3 regions of the Neobacillus sp. KR4-4 genome follow, and region 3 is predicted to be linked to each of the others. Evidence: a T-box and tRNA genes for the amino acid it is inferred to sense, from the RefSeq annotation. Region 3 holds a T-box; the other regions hold tRNA genes.
What was found. A T-box is a leader RNA that pairs with one kind of tRNA and senses whether it is charged. The one in region 3 lies ahead of argS (arginine--tRNA ligase), so its partner is inferred to be a tRNA-Arg.
Positions count from the first base shown of each region.

Region 1: it encodes a tRNA-Arg, which carries the amino acid that the T-box ahead of argS (arginine--tRNA ligase) is inferred to sense. The anticodon was not compared.
Region 2: it encodes a tRNA-Arg, which carries the amino acid that the T-box ahead of argS (arginine--tRNA ligase) is inferred to sense. The anticodon was not compared.

Region 1 covers NZ_JBHHJU010000003.1:270,887-278,354, forward strand. The annotation lists gene ACE198_RS04800 (acetate--CoA ligase) at 282-2,249, shown strand; gene ACE198_RS04805 (pirin family protein) at 2,299-2,997, opposite strand; tRNA gene ACE198_RS04810 (tRNA-Arg) at 3,307-3,380, opposite strand; gene ACE198_RS04815 (YwaF family protein) at 3,443-4,186, opposite strand; gene mutS (DNA mismatch repair protein MutS) at 4,393-6,993, shown strand; gene mutL (DNA mismatch repair endonuclease MutL) at 7,007-7,468, shown strand, end outside.
Region 2 covers NZ_JBHHJU010000005.1:167,801-175,268, reverse strand. The annotation lists gene rph (ribonuclease PH) at 1-273, shown strand, start outside; gene ACE198_RS07540 (multidrug transporter) at 436-591, shown strand; gene ACE198_RS07535 (XTP/dITP diphosphatase) at 653-1,261, shown strand; gene ACE198_RS07530 (metallophosphoesterase family protein) at 1,261-1,776, shown strand; tRNA gene ACE198_RS07525 (tRNA-Arg) at 1,888-1,964, shown strand; gene ACE198_RS07520 (tetratricopeptide repeat protein) at 2,083-3,108, shown strand; gene tig (trigger factor) at 3,277-4,554, shown strand; gene clpX (ATP-dependent protease ATP-binding subunit ClpX) at 5,009-6,268, shown strand; gene lonB (ATP-dependent protease LonB) at 6,695-7,468, shown strand, end outside.
Region 3 covers NZ_JBHHJU010000033.1:29,863-37,330, reverse strand. The annotation lists gene uptA (undecaprenyl phosphate transporter UptA) at 1-57, shown strand, start outside; gene ACE198_RS24255 (hypothetical protein) at 79-288, opposite strand; gene ACE198_RS24250 (APC family permease) at 298-2,124, opposite strand; gene ACE198_RS24245 (DinB family protein) at 2,350-2,814, opposite strand; gene argS (arginine--tRNA ligase) at 2,864-4,558, opposite strand; T-box leader at 4,611-4,826, opposite strand; gene ACE198_RS24235 (alpha/beta-type small acid-soluble spore protein) at 4,930-5,184, shown strand; gene ACE198_RS24230 (hypothetical protein) at 5,330-5,605, shown strand; gene ACE198_RS24225 (TetR/AcrR family transcriptional regulator) at 5,673-6,245, opposite strand; gene ACE198_RS24220 (ABC transporter permease) at 6,467-7,468, opposite strand, start outside.

The DNA of each region.
Region 1 (7,468 bases), on a different contig from region 3:
TTGGCTACATTAAACTAGTCTGTTGATTTCCGTTCCAGGCGGCTTCGCTTTCCGCGGGCGGTTCGGGAAGCCCTAAAGCAGATGCAGCTAAGGCAGAATTTTACAATATTGAAAATTCAGAATATTTATGTTAACCTTATTGATGTACATCAATGACAGGCTGCTATTTTAGCAGTAATTTTTGTATTACATAATAGTAAAGCGCTTTCATAGATTTAGCGCTGAACTAACCAACTAGTCGGTCACTATGGAATTTATATTTTCAATTTAGGGGGATTTATATGGATGTAAGCGGAATTTTAAAGGTAGTTGCAGAAAGTAAACTTGTATATCCAAGCGAAGAAAAACAATCTATCACCTCAATTGGAAGCAGTAAAGCTTTTCAAGAACTTCTTCAAAAATCCCAAAAAGATCCCGAAGCCTTTTGGAACGATGTGGCGAAAGAGCTATTCTGGTATGAGCCTTGGCAAAAAACAATAAGTGGAAGCCTTCCTGACTTTCGCTTTTTTGAAGGGGGCATCAGTAACCCTTGTGTTAACTTACTCGATCGTCATGTGGAAAATGGTGCTGGAAATCGCACCGCACTGATTTGGGAGGGAGAAAACGGGGACACTAAGTTTTTTACATATAATATGCTGTTAGCAGAAGTAAATCGCTTTTCGAGTGTCTTGCGTTCCTTTGGTGTGAAAAAAGGGGATTGTGTGGCGATTTTTCTTCCGAATTTGGCAGAGGCAATAATTGCCGTGCTCGCTTGCTTTCGGATTGGGGCAATTTACAATACAGTATTTTCAGGATACTCCGAAAAGTCATTGAAGGACCGTCTCATTAGCTTTGAGCCAAAGATTATCGTAACGACTGACGCTACGATAAGACGTGGAAACAAAGTTTGCTTAAAGGAAAAAGTGGACAGGGTAATACCAGATATTCCATCCATTGAAGCGGTAATCGTCGTTAATCGCCTTAATTCAGAAATCAATATGACAGAAGGACGGGATTTCTGGTGGGAGGAACTAACTAGAATGGCAAGTATCCATTGTGAACCTGAGAAGCTAGAGGCCAATGAATATGGAATTGTCTTCTATACAAGCGGTACAACAGGAAAACCAAAGGGAGTCGTTCATTCAGGAATGGCCTTTGTAATCCAAAATTACATTTATAGCAAATATCATATGGATCATCATGATGATGATGTTTTCTGGTGTACGGCTGATATTGGATGGTTAACGATGCATATTTGGGGAATTGCGGGCGCACTCGCAAATGGAGTGACCACTGTCGTATATGAAGGATCGATTGACTTTCCAACAAAGGACAGATTTTATCAGGTAATCGAGAAATACCGTGTTAATAAATTGTTTACCGCACCAACTGCTTTACGGATGTTAAAAAGTCTAGGGGAAAAAGTACGGAATCAATTTGACTTATCATGTCTGGATGTCGTTTCCCTAGTGGGTGAACCCTTTGATCCAGAATCATGGCAATGGACGTATGATGTATTAGGAAAGAAAAAAATATGTGTTAATAATACGTGGGGACAAACAGAAACAGCGGGCTGCCCAATTGCTGGTGCCTCATGGTTAACTCCAATGAAGCCGGGATCAGCCGGAATGCAATTTTTAGGTGCAGATATAGCTGTAGTGGATGAAAAGGGAAATCCAGTAAAACCGGGTACGTTAGGAAATTTAATCATAAGAAAACCATTCCCAATGCTTTGCCGCACACTCTGGAAGGAACCGGAGCGCTATATTTCCTCTTATTTTAGTCAGGTAGAAGGAAGCTATTTTGCAAGTGATTTGGCCCTAATTGATGAGGATGGCTATGTTTGGGTTGTTGGTCGTTCAGATGATGCATTCAACGTTGCCGGTCATCGTTTAAGTACAATGGAAATTGAAAGTGCAGTTCTTGAATGTGAAGGAGTTGCTGAAGCGGCCGTAATTGGTGTCCCAGATGAAATCAAGGGTGAGGTACCGCTTGTATTTGTCCGGGTAAATGATCTTTCTCTAGGGACTGATGATTTAAAAGAAAAGATTAATGAGCGTATTATACAGCTTATCGGAAAAATTGCTCTGCCAAAATCCATCATCTTCACAGAAACACTGCCGAAAACAGTTAGCGGAAAAATCATGCGCCGCTTATTAAAGGAAATTTTCGTGTCTGGAAAGGTTTCAGGTGATATTACAGGGCTTGAAGATCCAGCAACAGTGGCGCAAATTCAAATGATTATCAATGAAAGGTCGATAGTGAAATAAAACAAAAAGTCTGATGGAATTTCCATCAGACTTTTTATATATCAAACTACTATGCTTTTTTCATCTCTATTAGTAAGATATGAGAGTTTTTTTCTGCCTTAATTGTGATATCTTCTTCAACAATCTCCATTCCATCTCTATCAGAGAGTTCAATGCCATTAATGACAGAAGTACCTTCTATTTGAACTAAATAAGCCTGCCTGCCTTCTTTAACTGGAAAACTTATATCTTTTCCTTGCTGCAATTCCAAGGAATAGATGTTTGCATCTTGGTTAATCGTAATTTGAGCATCTCCGTCTCTTCCCGAAACCATGTGCAGCCAATTATTTTTCCTATCATCCCAATTGAATCTAAAATCACCATAGGATGGTGCATGGCCATTTTTGTCTGGTAAAATCCAAATTTGTAAAAACCTTGATGTATCTTTGCCTAAATTGTATTCGCTATGCAGTACACCCGTACCTGCACTCATATATTGAACTTGTCCGCGTGTTATTGTATTTTGGTTACCCATGCTGTCACCATGAGTCAACTCACCATTCACCACGTAGGAGATAATCTCCATATTTTTATGTGGATGCGTGCCAAAACCTGTTTGCGGATTAATTAAATCATCATTGATTACACGTAAAACCCCAAACTGAATATTGTCTGGATTATAATATTCTGCAAATGAAAAGTGAAATTTACTTCTTAACCAACCAAGATTACTAGAACCCATATCATTGCTGTTGATTTTTCTTAGCATATTTTTCTCCCCAATCTATTATAAAAAATGTATATACAGAAAACTTGCCTCTTTTGCGCTCTATTGATATTTGTGATTCTAAAATATAATTATCTCGAATCCGAGATAATTATATACATTATATTTCAATGTGTCAACATTAGTAGAGGGCAATAATAAATTAACTTCTTTTATATTAAAAGGAAATGTGGGTATTTCTCAATTTAAACGGAATTTTACTTTTTATTTTTCAAGCACAGTGAAATCAACATTCAGTTATAATAAATCCTAAAAAAAAAAGAAACCCTTGATAAATAAGGATTTCTTTGACGTCCCGAAGAGGATTCGAACCTCCGACCTACAGTTTAGGAAACTGTTGCTCTATCCTGCTGAGCTATCGAGACAAGTATTAGGAACGTTATTCATTATAATTTGTTAATGACAAAAGGTCAACAAAAAGTTGATATTATTGGAACGGTAGTTCTCTGGCCACTTCGGTTCCTTTCGAAGTCTTTTCACGGAATATCAACCAGACGATCAAACTGAGCCCAATTAGTAAACCTTCCAGCGATAAAATGTACCAAGGATAGGGTCCTAAAACATCTAATAAACTGGCACTGTCGGGTTTATGGCTTAAAAACATATAATTTCCGCCCACCAGCTTATTAATCAACATAATGATTGGCATAAGCACATTTAAAAAGATACATAATTTTAAGACGGACCAAATTGTCGGCCGGTAACCTTTTGCCCATGTAAAATAAAGCGGCACCCAGATTTCCATCAGATGTGTATAAAAGAAATGGAAAAACCGAAAATGTGGGAAGTCATAATTTAAAGCTGGAGTGAATAATGCCTGTGATGCGCCTAATAAAGCAGTAAATAATAATATCTCGTAGATAATTCTTTTCCTTGTCAGCAACAGAAGGACGGTTAATATTAAACTAATGCTGCATAACTCCAATGGAATAGCGTGACTAACATTCCAACTGCCATTTATAATCATCCAAAAATGATAGGTCAATTCCATGATGATGAGAGTGATAGCGATACCGATCTCGGTTCGCCGTCTTTGCCTAGCATTCAGTTGATCTCTATTAAGATAGATTATGCTGGAACCTAGGATTAAGATGGTGATAATTACAAAATGACTGGTTGAAAACATGTCAAAATCATAGTTTGTGAAACTGCGGCCAAACACCCCATCCATAACTCCACCACCTAATTCGGCTAATGTACCTTTACCTTTTCTAATTATATTCGATGGAATTGCTTTTACACCTCTTCAAAAATATAAAATAGTTCCATTTCACTCCGTTCTATAATTAGGATTTTTCTTCCTAAAGAAGTCTGTATGAAGTATGGTATAATAGTTTGTCGAAGAAAATCGAAAGTCTTTTTTTAGTGGAGGTCATTATGGCTGCATATACGCCGATGATACAACAATACTTAACCGTTAAGGCAGATTACCAAGATGCCTTTTTATTTTTTCGCTTAGGCGATTTTTATGAAATGTTTTTCGATGATGCCATTAAAGCATCACAAGAATTAGAAATAACTCTAACAAGCAGACAAGGTGGCACGGATGAACGGATTCCGATGTGCGGCGTTCCCTATCATTCTGCACCTAACTATATTGAACAGCTCATTTCAAAAGGCTTTAAAGTGGCGATTTGTGAGCAGGTTGAAGACCCGAAGCTGACCAAGGGTATGGTGAAAAGGGAAGTTGTCCAATTAATCACGCCTGGTACAGTGATGGAAGGGAAGGGGTTATCGGATAAAGAGAATAATTATATTGCCTCAATTACCCAATTTGATGATGAAACCTTTGGGTTTGCCTACAATGATATCTCAACAGGTGAAAGCCGAGTCACACTCCTATCGAAAAATTTTGATGAAGTCCTAAATGAGTTAGCAGTCTTAAGTGCGAAGGAAGTAGTTGTTGCGAGCAACTTTGATGGGGAATGGCAAAAGAAACTTCGGGAACGTGACGTCTTAGCGATTTCATTTGAAGATAATAGTTCAATAGATATGAATTTTTCTCATTTGCTAAAAGATTTGAATCAAGAAAAGCTAAAGCAAACAATGGCGCGGCTTTTTCATTATTTATACCGGTCGCAAAAAAGAAGTTTGGATCATCTACAGCCAGTCACCACCTACCAAATCCATCAATATATGAAAATTGATTACTATTCCAAACGTAATCTTGAATTAACAGAAACGATTCGTTCCAAAGGAAAAAAAGGTTCTTTATTATGGCTCTTAGATGAGACGATGACCGCAATGGGCGGAAGGATGTTAAAGCACTGGATCGACCGTCCATTAATCAGTCAAATTGAGATTGAATCGCGCCAATCAATTGTGGAAGTCCTAATATCACATTATTTTGAGCGTCAAGAACTACGTGAAAAACTAAAGGAAGTTTATGATTTAGAACGATTAGCTGGAAGAGTAGCCTTTGGGAATATCAATGCCCGTGATTTGGTCCAATTGAAGCGCTCGTTAATGCAGGTTCCATATTTACAACAAATTTTGCAAGGTATGAAGGATGAAAAAGTGAACCAAATCGCAGAGCTGCTTGATCCTTGTGAAGAAATTACGGATTTGTTGGAGCAGGCGATTGTTGAAAATCCACCGCTTTCCTTAAAAGAAGGGAATATGATTCGCGATGGGTACAATGCCCAGCTCGATCAATATCGTGATGCCAGCCGGAATGGAAAAACGTGGATTGCTCAGCTGGAACGGGAAGAACGCGAGAAGACCGGTATTAAATCACTAAAAGTTGGTTATAACCGTGTATTTGGTTATTATATTGAGATTACACGTGCAAACCTACATCTGTTAGAAGAAGGACAATACGAACGGAAACAAACATTATCCAATGCGGAACGGTTTATTACTCCGGATTTAAAAGAAAAAGAAGCATTAATTTTACAAGCAGAGGAAAAAAGCAGTGAACTGGAATATGAATTGTTTACGGAGATTCGCGAGATTGTAAAAGAACAGATTCCGCGTTTACAAGCATTAGCCAAAACGATAAGTGAACTGGATGTCCTGCAGTGCTTCGCTCAAGTAAGTGAAGACCGCCATTATGTCAAACCACAGTTTTCAATGGAGGGTCGTGTCGTTGTTAAAGAAGGCCGTCATCCCGTGGTAGAAAAGGTATTGAACGCCCAGGAATACGTCCCAAATGATTGCTTCATGGACAGCGACCGGGAAGTTTTATTGATTACAGGCCCGAACATGTCGGGGAAAAGTACCTATATGCGTCAAGTCGCTTTGGTTGCGATACTAGCGCAAATCGGCTGTTACGTCCCAGCCTCCGAAGCGGTCCTGCCCATTTTTGATCAAGTATTTACCCGGATTGGTGCAGCCGATGATTTAATTTCCGGACAAAGTACTTTTATGGTTGAGATGCTTGAAGCTAAAAATGCGATTTCAAATGCTACACAAAACAGCTTAATCTTATTTGACGAAATCGGGCGTGGTACTTCCACTTATGATGGGATGGCCCTTGCACAAGCAATCATTGAATACATTCATACCAATATTGGGGCAAAAACTCTTTTTTCCACCCATTATCATGAATTAACGGTTTTAGAGGAAGAACTATCTAAGCTGCAAAACATCCACGTTAGTGCAATTGAGCATAATGGAAAAGTCGTCTTTCTTCATAAAATAAAAGAAGGACCAGCCGACAAGAGTTACGGAATCCATGTCGCTCAGCTGGCAGGACTGCCTTCAGACTTAATAAGCCGTGCGAATGAAATATTAACTGCACTAGAGCAGTCTGATTCCCAGGAGGTCAAGCCGAAAACAGAAGTAGTGGAGGTAGTTCACGTAGAAGAACAGCCTGCTCAACTTTCTTTCTTTGATGAACCGAAAGATGTGAAGAAGCAAGAGTTATCTTCTAAAGAGAAGCGTGTGATTGATAAAATGAAGGAATTAGATATATTGGATTTAACACCACTTCAAGCAATAAATATGTTGTATGAGCTCCAAAAAAAGTTAAAGTAGGGGGTGAATCGGAATGGGGAAAATTATTCAATTAGATGATGCCTTATCGAATAAAATCGCAGCGGGAGAGGTAGTCGAGCGTCCTGCCTCCGTGGTAAAAGAGTTGGTTGAAAATTCAATTGACGCGGGCAGTACGGTGATTGAAATTGAAGTGGAAGAAGCCGGACTTGCCAAAATCCGCATTACCGACAATGGATATGGGATTGAGGAAGAGGATGTGTTACTCGCCTTTCAACGCCATGCCACCTCTAAAATAAAGAATGAAAATGACTTGTTCCGAATCAGGACCCTCGGATTCCGGGGAGAGGCTCTGCCAAGTGTCGCCTCTGTTTCACGGCTCGAGATGAAAACTTCTACGGGTGAAGGGGCAGGAAATCGGGTGGTTATCGAGGGCGGCAAAGTGGAAATATTTGAGAAAGCATCGAGCCGAAGAGGAACCGATATTACGATTACCGATTTATTTTTCAATACACCT
Region 2 (7,468 bases), on a different contig from region 3:
ACAAGTGTTGGTATCCTGCAAAATAATCAAACGGTCCTTGATTTAAACTATGCTGAGGATTCTAAGGCCCAGGTGGATATGAATGTAGTTATGACGGGCAATGGAGAATTTGTTGAACTGCAGGGGACAGGAGAGGAAGCGACATTCTCCTACGAACAGCTCCAAGGCCTGCTAAGTGCAGCCCAAGAAGGACTAATGGAACTATTTGAACATCAAAAATCAGTACTGGGTGAAGAAATTAGCAAAAAGATTGAAAGTAGAAGGCAGAAATAAGTGATCTATGTTTCAGGGAGATAAGAAGGAGGCATTACTCTCGGATACGGTGGAGTTACTCTCGGATAAGAGTGAAATACTCTCGGATAGGGTGGAGTTACTCTCGGATAAGAATGAAATACTCCCGTTTATCTATAATAATCTGATAAAACTTAATTTTTATTGGCTGTGTTAAAGGTTAATGTTGATTTTGGAATTCTGTTGATTGGAGTGGAAGGTACGAAGATTCCTGCGGGAGTACGGGGCAGGGGAGACCCCGCAGGAGTGCAGCGACGAGAAGGCTCCCTGGACCCGCACGCGGAAAACGAAGTGCCTTGAGCGGTAATCAACAGACTAGTTTAACACAGCCTATTTATTAAAAAAATAAGAGGCGATTGAAATGAAAGAAGTTATTATTGCAACTAAAAATCCAGGAAAAGCGAGGGAATTTGAACATATCTTTTCGTCAAGAGGGATTACAGTTCGCACCTTGCTAGATTATCCTGATATTCCTGAAGTGGAGGAAACTGGCACAACCTTTGAAGAAAATGCGACTTTGAAGGCGGTTGCGGTCTCCAAAGCACTTGGACAAATGGTCATTGGCGACGATTCAGGCTTAATCGTGGACGCCCTAGAAGGGAGACCAGGGATTTATTCAGCACGATATGCGGGCGAACCGAAAAATGACCAGAACAATACCGATAAAGTATTGTCTGAATTAGAAGGTATTCCCGAGGAGAAGCGGACGGCAAGGTTCTACTGTGCCTTGGCAGTCGCAGTTCCAGGGCAAGAAACAGAAACGGTGTCAGGCACCTGTGAAGGACGAATTCTTGAAGAGAGAAGAGGTACAAATGGGTTTGGCTATGATCCGGTTTTTTATGTGCCTGAGAAGGGTTTATCGATGGCCGAGCTATCATCGGAAGAAAAAAATAAGATCAGCCATCGTGCGAATGCCTTGAAAAAGCTAGATGTGGTCTTGGATGAAATTTTAGAAAGAGCGGAGCAGTAATGAGTAAGGTTTTAATTGTTAGTGATAGCCATGGATTAACCAAGGAACTCAGTTTAATAAGAGAAAGACATTTAGATGAGGTCGATTTAATGATTCACTGCGGTGATTCGGAATTATCTCCAGATGACGCAGCAATTTCCGGCTATCTAACGGTAATGGGAAATTGTGATTTTGGTGGAGGATACCCACTTGAGACAACTTCTGAAGTGGCGGGGCGCAAGTTTTTTATTACCCACGGCCACCGGTATTCCGTTAAGACCTCTTTGATGAATTTAAAATATAAAGCACAGGAAGTAAATGCGAATATCGCCTGTTTCGGACACTCACATGTCCTTGGTGCGGAAGTGATTGATGGGATCTTATTTTTAAATCCAGGCAGCATCCGTCTGCCGAGGGAACGTTTTGAAAAGACTTATATCATTCTGGATTTGGAGAATGAAAAGGTTAAAATGTCGGTGTTTGAAGTAAGTGGCCAGGAGGTTACAGAACTAGCCCGTGAGTTTGTCCTGTCATAATTAAGTGGGAGAATTCCTCTCCCTTTTTCTTTTTTTTAAAAAATAGTAGAAAGAGTGTTGACTTTTTGATCTTATGATAATATAATAAATCTTGTCTTAAATAACTAATATGTCCCAGTAGCTCAGCTGGATAGAGCAACGCCCTTCTAAGGCGTGGGTCGGGAGTTCGAATCTCTCCTGGGACGCCATCTAATTTTACTATCAACACTACATAATAAATTTAAACTCACCATTTGACGGTGAGTTTTTTTTGTCCTTTATTTATGCTAAACTAATTCCCATGACAATCCTAAGGACGGTTTTTTTATGAAAAAAAGGGAACGTGTGAAACGAAAAGATAATATAGTCTTTTTTCCCGGCCTTGAAAAAAGATTAACCGACAAAGGTCTCGAAAACCTTGAGAAGAAAAAATTTAAAGAAGCGATCAATCTATTGGAAGAAGCAAGAGAATATGACCCTGATAATGACGAAATTTTGATTGGACTGGTACTTGCTTATTTTGAAGCTGCTTCTTTTCAAAAAGCGAAAGCACTCGCCAAGGAAATGCTCCATAAGGGGATTGGTGATTACCTTCAGATGGTCGACCTCTATTTGACAGTATTGATCCAACTCCATGAATATCATGAAATTGTGTCAACCGTCGAAGCACTTTTAGAAGAAAAAGAGATTCCGCCGGAAAAACATGATCATTTTCTAACCATCCTTCAGTTCAGCCGAAGGATGGCAGAGAATCGTCAACTAGATCTTGAAGAGAATGAACCAGAGGAAAAAACGGTCCAAGAGTTAAACCTATTTGCGAATGAGAATCTAAACGAACAAATGCTTCTCATTTCAAGCTTAGCAGAGAAAAATATTCGCCCCTACCTTCATGAAATTGCTGATTATTTAGAAGCGGAAGCAGGACATCCATTTTTAAAAACGATTCTCTTAACTCTTTTAAAAGAGCAGGAAATTGATAGAGAACTTTTGATCAGGAAATTTGGCGTGGATAAGAAAGTTATTCCAACACAACTTCCTGAGGTTAGAGAAGAACCAAGAATGCGTGAGATAAAAGCTTTTCTAGAATCTCATCTGGAAAGCGAAAACCCTGGTCTTTTTGAAAATACGAGCGGAATGGTTGAGCGTAATTTTTTTATAAGCTATCCGTTCGAATTAGAGCCCGAGAGTACTCATGCGTGGGCCGCCGCCTTTCACTACTTGGCACAAGATTATATGGGGATAAATACAAGTATGGATGATCTTTCCAAGGAATACGGTGTATCTGTGCGGGAAATCGAAGAAGCTATCTCAAAAATTGAGGAAATTGAGAAAATTTCTTATCCTAATATATAGGCTCGCTGTTGAAAGAAATCAATCCTATGTTATAATGTAGTGGTTGCATTGTGTAAAAAACTATATTTTACATTTAAAAAAAGGAAATTAGCTTTGATAGAAAGTGATTTCCAAACTACTCAAATTCGTTACGAATGATATGAGAATAGATTGTTGGAGGGAAAATGTATGTCAGCAAAATGGGAAAAGTTAGAAGGAAACCGTGGCGTTCTTACTGTTGAAGTAAGTGCGGACAAAGTAAACGAAGGTTTAAACGCGGCATTCCAAAAGGTTGTAAAGCAAGTTAACGTTCCAGGTTTCCGTAAAGGAAAAATGCCACGTCAAATGTTCGAAAAGCGTTTTGGCGTAGAATCTCTATATCAAGATGCATTAGATATTCTTCTTCCTGAAGCATATGGAAGCGCAATTGACGAAACTGGAATCGAGCCAATCGACCGTCCAGACATCGACATCGAGCAAATGGAAAAAGGCAAAGAACTTATCTTCAAAGCTACTGTTCAAGTTAAGCCTGAAGTAACATTAGGCGAATACAAAGGTTTAGAAGTAGAAGCATTAGACACAAACGTGACTGATGAAGATGTTGCTAACGAATTAAAAACTCTTCAAGAGCGCCAAGCTGAACTTGTTGTTAAAGAAGAAGGTACAGTAGAAAACGGCGATACAGCTGTTCTAGATTTCGAAGGATTCGTTGATGGCGTTGCTTTCGAAGGAGGAAAAGCTGAAAATCATTCACTTGAAATCGGATCTGGATCATTCATCCCAGGTTTTGAAGAGCAATTAGTAGGACTAGCTGCTGGTGAATCTAAAGACGTGGAAGTAACATTCCCTGAAGAATATCATGCAGCTGAACTTGCTGGTAAGCCTGCAGTTTTCAAAGTAACTATTCATGAAATTAAAGGAAAAGAACTTCCTGAATTAGATGACGAGTTTGCTAAAGATGTGGATGATGAAGTTGAAACATTAGATGCGCTTAAAGAGAAAATCAAAACTCGTTTAGAAAACAGCAAGAAGCACGAAGCTGAGCACCATTTACGTGATACTGTTGTTGAAAAAGCTGCTGCAAATGCAGAAGTTGAAATTCCAGAAGTGATGGTTACTAACGAAGTAAACCGTATGCTTCAAGAATTCGAACAACGTTTACAAATGCAAGGTATGAACCTTGAACTATACTTCCAATTCTCAGGTCAAGATGAAAATGCTTTACGTGAGCAAATGAAGGAAGAAGCTGTTAACCGCGTACGTGTGAACTTAACACTAGAAGCGATTGCTAAGGCTGAAAACCTAGAAGTGACTGACGAAGAAGTTAATGCTGAACTTGAAAACATGGCTGGCATGTACAACATGACTGTTGACAGCATTAAACAAGCTCTAGGTGGACTTGAAGGTATCCAATCAGACCTTAAACTTAAAAAAGCAGTAGACTTTCTTGTTGAAAACAAGAAGTAATTAGAAAAGCGGAAGTGACCGTTTTGCGAAGTACACTAGTCGCAGGTCACTGGAGCTAGACAATTAACTTGTATAATGCAAGGCACGATATATATCGTGCCTTGTTTTATACATTTCTACAAATACATATTATAATAAGAAGTGGGAACATTTTTAACAATGGGCAGGAAATCATCTCGACCAAGGCGAATTAAAATATAAAATAATTTCCAGACAGCTTTAAGATTTATTTTTATCGTAATGGTTAAGATTAAAGAATACATAAGTGTTTTAAAATGAATTACACAAACAAACGGAAAACTATTTACCTTAAGCTTTTTATTTCCAGTCCATTGGCATTCTGTGTTACAATGCAACATACATACTATTTAATAATTAGAGAGAGACATGACTTTTGTTTGTGTAATTCGCTGCTTTGCATATGATACTAACATGTTTTAAGGGGTGAAAGGATTTGTTTAAATTTAATGATGAAAAAGGTCAATTAAAGTGTTCCTTCTGTGGTAAAACACAGGACCAAGTTCGTAAATTGGTTGCCGGGCCTGGAGTTTACATATGTGACGAATGTATTGAACTTTGTACCGAAATCGTTGAGGAAGAGCTTGGAACAGAAGAAGAAGTAGAATTTAAAGATGTACCAAAGCCGAAGGAAATTTGTGAAATTCTTGATGAATATGTTATTGGTCAAGATCAAGCAAAAAAATCACTTTCAGTGGCAGTATACAATCACTACAAGCGCATCAATTCGAATAGCAAAATTGATGATGTTGAACTTGCTAAGAGTAACATCTGTATGATTGGACCAACAGGAAGTGGTAAAACATTACTTGCCCAAACATTGGCTCGTATTTTGAATGTACCATTTGCTATTGCTGATGCTACTTCACTAACGGAAGCTGGATATGTTGGGGAAGATGTTGAGAACATTTTATTAAAATTAATCCAATCTGCTGATTATGATGTAGAAAAGGCAGAAAAAGGGATTATTTATATTGATGAGATTGATAAAATTGCCCGAAAATCAGAAAATCCATCGATTACAAGAGATGTTTCTGGTGAAGGCGTTCAACAAGCTTTATTAAAAATTCTTGAAGGTACGGTTGCAAGTGTTCCTCCACAAGGTGGAAGAAAACACCCGCATCAAGAATTTATCCAAATCGATACAACAAATATCCTCTTTATTTGCGGTGGAGCATTTGATGGCATTGAACCGATTATTAAACGCCGTTTAGGTCAAAAAGTAATTGGATTTGGATCCGATATTAAACAGCAGGAAGTTTCACAGAAAGAACTTCTATCAAAAGTACTACCAGAAGACTTACTTCGCTTTGGATTAATTCCAGAATTTATCGGACGTCTTCCAGTAATTGCGAGCCTCGAGCAGTTAGATGAAGCAGCATTAATTGAAATTTTAACGAAGCCGAAAAATGCGCTTGTTAAACAATATCAAAAAATGCTTGAAATCGACGATGTTGAGCTTCAATTTGAAGAGGGCGCTTTGACTGAAATTGCCAAAAAGGCAATTGAACGCAAAACTGGTGCACGTGGTCTACGTTCCATCATTGAAGGAATTATGTTGGATGTCATGTTCGACCTTCCTTCACGTGATGACATTACCAAGTGTGTCATTACCAAAGAAACAGTCATTAACAATGGTGTTCCAAAACTCTTATTAGAAGATGGAACCGTCGTTGCTGAAGAAAAATCTGCATAATTGTAGCAAAAGGCCTGGCATTAGCCAGGTCTTTTTTTGCTTTTTATTGGTAATGAGCGAATTTTCAGGATGAATGGGCGAATTTTCTCTATTGATGAGCGAATCTCATAGTCCAATGAGCGAATGTTTCATGCTCCAATGAGCGAATCTCATAGTCCAATGAGCGAATCTCATAGTCCAATGAGCGAATTTCATGCTCCAATGAGCGAATTTCAGACTCCAATCAGTGAATTTCATGCTCCAATCAGCGAATCTCACTGTCCAATCAGCGAATATCCACGTTCAATCAGCGAATCCAATTTCACTTTCACCCCCGCCCCATCTCCCGAAACAGTTTCTTACGAATATGTGGTTTATTCCAACCCACTGCAGGAAATACTTATTAATATATATTTAGTAAAAAGTTGAAGTGCAGGAGGGAAATGTATGAGTTGGACGGGGATTGCCTTATTTATACAGCTATTCTTCGGAATCATTATTGGGCTGTATTTTTGGAATTTGCTTAGGAATCAGCGTACACAAAAAGTATCCATTGATCGGGAATCCCGAAAGGAAATGGAGCAGCTTCGCAAAATGAGATCTATTTCACTTTCAGAACCATTAGCTGAAAAAGTACGGCCTTCAAGCTTTCAAGATATTGTCGGCCAAGAAGATGGAATTAAATCATTAAAAGCAGCACTATGTGGACCAAATCCCCAGCATGTGATCATTTATGGACCGCCTGGAATTGGAAAAACAGCAGCTGCACGCCTTGTATTAGAAGAAGCGAAAAAAAATCGTAAATCACCTTTTAAACCTGAATCTGTATTTATTGAACTAGATGCAACGACCGCACGATTTGATGAAAGAGGAATTGCCGACCCGTTAATTGGTTCGGTCCATGATCCCATCTATCAAGGAGCGGGGGCCATGGGACAAGCAGGAATTCCACAGCCAAAGCAAGGGGCAGTGACCAATGCACATGGCGGGGTCCTTTTTATCGATGAAATCGGAGAATTGCATCCGATTCAAATGAATAAACTCTTAAAGGTATTAGAGGATCGGAAGGTTTTCCTTGAAAGTGCGTATTATCATGAGGAAAATAACCAAATCCCAACCCATATCCATGATATTTTTAAAAATGGCCTGCCAGCTGACTTTCGATTAATTGGGGCAACGACAAGGACACCAAGTGAAATTCCCCCTGCGATACGGTCTCGA
Region 3 (7,468 bases):
GTTGTTCTAGGAGCTATTTATTTTTTAGTCAAGAAGACAAAGAAAACCACCGACTAAATACCGGTGGTTTTGCTTTGCTTAAAATTTTCTTTGCGCCCATGTATGGGCTTTTTTCCTTATTTTTTGCTCATTAAACTTGTCTGTTGATTTCCGTTCCAGGCACTTCGCTTTCCGCGGGCGTGCCGGGGAGCCTCCTCTTCGCTTTGCTCCTGCGGGGTCTCCCCTGCCCCGTACTCCCGCAGGAGTCTTCGTGCCTTCCACTACAATCAACAGAGTGCTAAAAATCAACAACACAGCCTATTTTTTAAAATGAAATGGGAGTGTTGACACAATAACCCTCTTTTTAAAAATAAGATAGGTACGAATCAATAAACTTGATTGGTTGTGCAAAATATTGTGCCAGTTTTTCTTTGTTATAAATTGCGGAATCAATACGGTCACCCGATATTGGTTTTCACTTGCTTTATGTTCTACCGTATCGATAAATTTCGATAGAGGAATCAGTACACTTCGGTAATGTGACTGTAGCGTAACGAGCCTTACATCCGGCTGCCATTGCTTCCATTTTTCTTCGAAACGCTTTTCGTCCTCACGATCAAACGACACATACACCGCAAAGATTTGATCCGTTAACGATTTGGCATAATTGATTGAGTTTTCAACAACCTTAGTAATCCCGGCGACAGGGACAATAATAACATTTCCCTCAATCGGCGGCGCAGGATCACCTGGATGGATTCTTAATTGTTCGCCAACGGCTTCATAATGATGATTTATCCGTTTGAAGGCAAACACGATGATGGGTAAAAAGATAACTACAAACCATACTTGGCTAAATTTAGTTAAAAAGAAAATGATTAATACAGCTAAGGTAATTAGTGCACCGATTAGATTGGCAGCGAGTTTTGCCACCCATCCAGCCGGCTTTTCTCGTAACCACTTTATGATCATCCCCGTTTGCGACAAAGTGAAGGGGATAAATACACCCACCGCATAAAGTGGAATTAAGTGCTCTGTTTGACCATTGGAAAAAATAATCAACAAGATGGAGGCTACTCCTAAGGAAACAATCCCGTTAGAATACCCCAGTCTGTCTCCCCTAATGGTAAACATCCTTGGCATATATTTATCCTTGGCAAGCGCATAGGCTAATAACGGAAACGCGGAGTAACCAGTATTGGCCGCCAAAACTAATATAAGTGCAGTTGTCCCCTGGACAAAGAAATAAAGGTAATTACGGCCAAAAGTCTCTTTGGCAATTTGTGAGACGACCGTTTCGTCATGCTTTGGTGAAATTCCGTAATAATAAGCCAGGAAAGTAATACCCGTAAATAACAAGGCGAGCAATGCCCCCATTAAAATTAATGTTCTGGCCGCATTCTTTGGTGCTGGGTCTTTAAAACTTGGAATGGCATTCGAAATGGCTTCCACCCCTGTTAATGCTGAGCATCCCGACGCAAAAGCGCGAAGCAGCAAGAACAGCGTTATTCCTTGAACCGGCGTCCCGATGGCTGCATGTTCAACAGTTGGTGAGACATCTCCTGTCATAATTTTAAAAAGACCCACACCAATTAAAATAAACAGCGCTACAACAAACAAATAGACAGGATAAGCTAAGATGGATGCTGACTCCGTTATTCCACGCAGATTGAGAATGGTAATAAAGACTACCAGCACGCAAGCGATTCCAACGGTATGCTGGTGTAAAATTGGGAAAGCCGACGTGATCGCATCCGTACCAGCAGATATACTTACCGCTACCGTTAATATGTAATCAACTAAAAGGGATCCCCCTGCAATCAATCCTGCTTTCTCACCAATATTCTCTTTCGAAACAATATAGGCCCCACCGCCCTGGGGATAGGAATAAATAATTTGTCGGTAGGAAAGGATTAACGCAGCTAATAGAAATAATACTCCAACAGCAATCGGAACTGAGTACCAGTAAGCAATGACACTAACCGTTGCTAACACAATCAGAATTTGTTCAGTCCCGTATGCCACAGATGATAGGGCATCGGAGGATAGTATCGCTAAAGCCTTTAGGACATTTAATTTTTGTTCGCCTAGTTCCGTTGATTTTAACGGCCGGCCAATTAAGAATCTCTTAAAAGAAGAGAGCACTGGATTCACCCACCACATTTGAAGTAAAATTACCGATTGATTTTAACACAACACCATTTTTATATGAAGTGTTTTATTTTTGACAGGTATCCGAATTTCTCAATGTGTCACTACATAGTCTTTTCCTAATCAGTCCGATTAATGAAGAAAATTATCCTGTAAAGGTAAAAAAAAGCATGGAGCCCTTATTAGGACCCCATGCCTTCACACTAATATTTATTCAAACTAATTTACGTTCGCTTTAATAATTCGCTTCATTACCTGCATTTGTCCTAAATGAATCCCCTCATGGAAAAGTGCAAAATTGGCTAATTCACCAAAGGTTTCTTGACCAAGGAATGGGGTTTTTAGTCTTTGGTTAAAGCTCTCCACTGGAATTTCTTTGATTCGTGCTAATTGGTCTTGCAACTGAATGATTAATTCCTGAACGGAGGGAACATCCCCTTCCCAGGCAGCCGGACTCGTTCCTGTGGCAAATAACTGCATATAGCTGGCTGGCAGCTGAGTTGTTTTTTTCGGAAAGCCAAACATAAATTGCTCAGCAACTGTGAGAACATGACCCACATGCCAATGGAGCGTATTATTAAATCCATTGGGCTGAATGCCGGCGATCCCTTCTTCTAGATCCCCTACAAAGTTAACAAATTTTCCTCGTGTAAGCTCAAAATGCTTAAATAATAATTCACTCATCTTTTTTGCCTCCCTTTCAATTGCTTAGCTGAAGTTCAAATTGATTATCCTACATTTCATCAGGGGCTTCCAATCCTAATAACCGTAACCCCTCTTTTAAAACTTCGGTTACCGCAAATACTAGCGCTAACCGGCCCTGCTGCTCTGCGCTGTCCTCGAGGATTTTTACTTCCGCATAATATTTATTGAACGCTTGTGCCAGGTCAATAATGTATTTTGCCACTTGGGACGGATCGAAGTTGGTACAGGCTCTTTGAACCGCAGGAGCGAATTCCATTAAGAGGCTGGTTACCTTCCATTCCTTCTCCCATGAGTTGGTGTAGGTTGCAGCCTTATACTCAGTCTTCCCAGTGGCTTTTCGTAAAATGGAGCATGCCCGTGCATAAGTATATTGGACATAAGGACCTGTTTCACCTTCAAAGCGAAGCATCTCTTCTAACGAAAATTCAATATCGTTCATTCGGTTATTCTTTAAGTCATGGAAAATAACCGCGCCAACTCCCACTTGTTTAGCTACCTTATCTTTGTTAGCAAGATTAGGATTTTTCTCTTCAATATTATGTCGAGCCATTGCAATCGATTCATTTAAAACTTCTTCTAATAAAACAACCTTCCCTTTTCTCGTCGACATTTTCTTTCCGTCTTTTAGCATCATACCAAAGGGAATATGGTGCATTTGTTTCGACCAATCATAACCCATCTTGGATAACACTGCGATTAACTGTTTAAAATGAAGACTTTGTTCATGGCCTACGACATATAAGGATTGAACAAATTGATACTCCTCCTGTCGATAAAGAGCCGCAGCTAAATCACGGGTCGCATACAAGGTGGCCCCATCCGATTTCTTAATAAGGCATGGCGGAAGTTGTTCTTCATTTAGTTCGACCACTTGTGCCTGCTCGGACTCAACGAGTAAATGCTTTTCCTCTAGAAGTTGAACGACGCGATCCATTTTGTCGTTATAAAAGGCCTCACCTGCATATGAATCAAATTCAACGTTCATTAGCTCATATATTCTGGAAAACTCTTTTAATGACTCATCGCGGAACCATTTCCAAAGCTCTAATGCTTGCGCGTCTCCGTCTTCCAGTTTCTTAAACCAACTCCGTCCTTGATCTTCAAGAGAAGGGTTGCTCTCGGCTTCTTCATGAAATTTAATATAAAGGGACAATAATTCCTTAATCGGATTTGCTTTAACCTTGGCGGCATCTCCCCATAATTGATAGGCCGTGATTAACTTCCCGAACTGCGTGCCCCAGTCACCCAGATGATTAATTTTTAGGGGTTTATAACCGCATTTCTCTACAATTAAAGCGAGTGAATTGCCGATTACAGTTGAACGCAAGTGCCCCATTGAGAAGGGTTTTGCAATATTAGGAGAGGACATGTCAATCGTGACAGCCCCGCCGTTCCCAAACGTCAGCGCACCATACTTCCCCTTTTGTGTGAGGATATCTTTTACAACTTTTTCGGAAGCCGTCTTTTTGTTTAAAAAGAAATTAAGATATGCCCCAACCACAGTCACTTTTTCAAAAATGGGGGATTGAATTTTTTCACATAATTCTTCGGCAATCAGATTGGGGGATTTTCTTTTTAGCTTCGCTAACGTAAAGCAAGGAAAAGCTAAATCCCCGTGCTCCTGGTTTTTGGGCTTTTCGATCATCAGTTCCAAGTCTTTCAGTGTCATCTCTTGGCCAAGCAAATCATATAAGATCGATGCCAGCTCTTGTTTAAAGTTCATTCGATTCAACCTCCTATTTTCTTTATAAAAACAAAAAACTCCCGTCTCTATTAAAAGAGACGAGAGTTAAACTTCCCGCGGTACCACTCTAATTGTTCACATAATGAACCAGCTTTCTTTTGTAACGGAGGATCCTCCGGCATACCCTACTTTACCTTCAGGCATGCATCTCAAAAGTGCGCTTCATTATCTATCCTGTTTCAGGCTCACACCACCCCTGAATCGCTGGACCATCATAGATAACTACTCTCTTTTTCATTGATTTTTTCCGAATTTATTATCAGTTATTATACTGGATTAATATGGGTTTTTCCAGTGATTATTGATTATTTTTTACATTCGGGTAATCCTAACGTAAAGGAGGGATTTTAATGGCGAGAAGAAGAAATAAAATCCTTGTTCCAGAGGCGCGAACTGGCTTAGATGCGTTGAAGGCAAAAGTCGCAAATACCGGTAACCCGGAGGATGCGAAATTTGAAGCAGCACAAGAGGTGGGGGTTCCATTGAAAAAAGGTTATAACGGCCAACTCACCTCAGAGCAGGCAGGGAAAGTAGGCGGCCGGCTTGGCGGCAGCATGGTTCGCGAATTGGTAAAGATGGCACAAGAAAACCTAGCAAAGAAATAATGCCCGGGGCCAAATTTACTTGGCCCCGTTTCCAATCTGAGTGTCTAATTCAGAAGTCAATACACAAAATTCAAAAAATAAAATTTTCAAAAAGAGTTTGACAATTCTGTGACAATTGATAGAATATTCTTACAGGGAGTTGATGATGATGCAGGAAAAACACTTAAAGAGTATTTTTACATTTAAGAAAACAGCTATCTTCGGAAGCAGTTTAGGAATCATTCTCATTTTGTTCGGTCAATTTGTAAACGGTTACAATACTGCGTATTTTTTAACCGCACTTGGATTTGGAATCCTCGCTGGTTCCGTAGTCAATTACCTTTTCGGAACTTTTTTAAGTTTAATGGAAGAATTCACTGGCAACCGTAAGAATGCACCAAAAATGGCCGCTGCTTCAAAGAATCTTTATCTTATAAAATAAGTATACGGAGCGCCACACTAGTGACGCCCCATAGCTAAAGACTTGTATGGATACAGACAAGTCTTTTTTATGTGGACAGACCTTTTACTAAAAACACCTTCATAATTTCCGCAATTTGTTCAGAGCTTAACGGCTGATGATGCTTCTCCCAGTCTGAAACTAAGGCAATATACATTTTTAACAACAGAAAGCTAGTGATTTCAGTATTGGCTGCCGGGATGGCCCCTTTCGTGATGGCCGCATCGATTTTCAGCTTTAAGTAAGCAATAATTTCATCCTCCACATGCTGCAGCATTTCTGATACCGCTAAAGTCCCCATTTCGGTTTCCTCTTGCACCATCTTGATCATCAATTGGTGCTGGGAGCGAAATTCTAATAAACGATAAAGCGCCCGATGCACGTTTTCAGTAAAGGGTAAATCTGGTTGGATAACTGATTCTGCTTCCGCAATCATTTCCTTTACCAAAGTGGAAATAATCTCTTCGAATAATTCTTCTTTATTTTTAAAAAAGGTGTAAATCGTCCCTTTCCCTACATTGGCCAACTTTGCGACTTGATCCATTGTTGTTGCTTTATAGCCAAACAAGGAGAAGGATTTCGTTGCTGCTTCTACAATCAGCTTTCTTCGATCGGTTGCCATGTCAACCTCCACTGACCATTTTAGTTTTTCGGTCATTTTCTTCAAATATACCATAAGTTCCATTCTACTTCAATCTCTCCATTAACATGCAGACAGACTCCTAAATCAGGAAATTGCGGATCGATTAAATATAGAAAATTTCCGTTATTCATTATAGAATAAATAGATCGAATTATATTTAACAAAACCCATCTAATTTATAGAATCAGATGGGTTTTGTTCTAAATTAATGATTTTTTCAGGTTCCGTAAATATCGGTAGCGAATCAAAAAGAAATAAATGAATTGTGCCAGTAAGAAACCAGCTAGAACGATAATCATGTCTTTTGCGATCGATAATTTATAAAAGCTTTGTAATGCCATAAAGGCGAACCCACTATGAACAAAGGCTACTACAATTGGCACGAAAAAAAGCAAGGCCAGCTGCTGAGTAACAATTTTATTTAGTTCACGATCGGTTAATCCTACCTTTGTAATGGTCAGATATTGGCGCCTGTCGTAATCCAAATCTGCATAAAGCCTGAAATATAGAAAGCTTCCTGCCGCGATAAAGAATACTGCACCAATTAATAAAGCAACGAATAACATCATCTTATACATACCCATTTGTAGTTCGTATAAAGTTCCGCTGACCGTGATCGAGTAAGGAACATGTTCTAACGACATAGAGGTACCGTTCCTGACTAGATTTTCTGCCATCCCTGTTGTTTTTTTTAGTTCCTTTGTGTAAAAGCCCGTAAAGGTTTCGGTATTCACGGGTGTAAGCCTGTCAAACAACCCATCACCGACCACGATCCCCTGACCATGAAGCAACTGGTTGGGAAAAACGATGTGTTTAGTGGGCTGGTCATGAGTAAGTCTTATCTGATCCTGTTTTAAGGTATGGGTTACTTCTTCCAAGTTACTAAAAATCGATGTACGCATTTCTAGCGTTTCATTTCCGACAAGCCGCTTTTCATCAAATTCGTAACCAGCTGCTGCTGCAATTTTTTTATAATCCGAGAAAGAAACGACCGGGATTTTTTCTCGTGCATATTTATCTGTTGAAGAAGCAACAGCTACGTATTTAATCAGGATCTGATTCGTTGTGTAATTGATGTTCTTTTCCTTTAATTCCGCTTCAATTTGCTGTAAATTTTGCTGGTGAACTGGTTGATCATCTTTTGCAAGATAACTAATTTCAGCGGGAAATTCTACGTCGAGTTGTTTAATCATTACATTCAT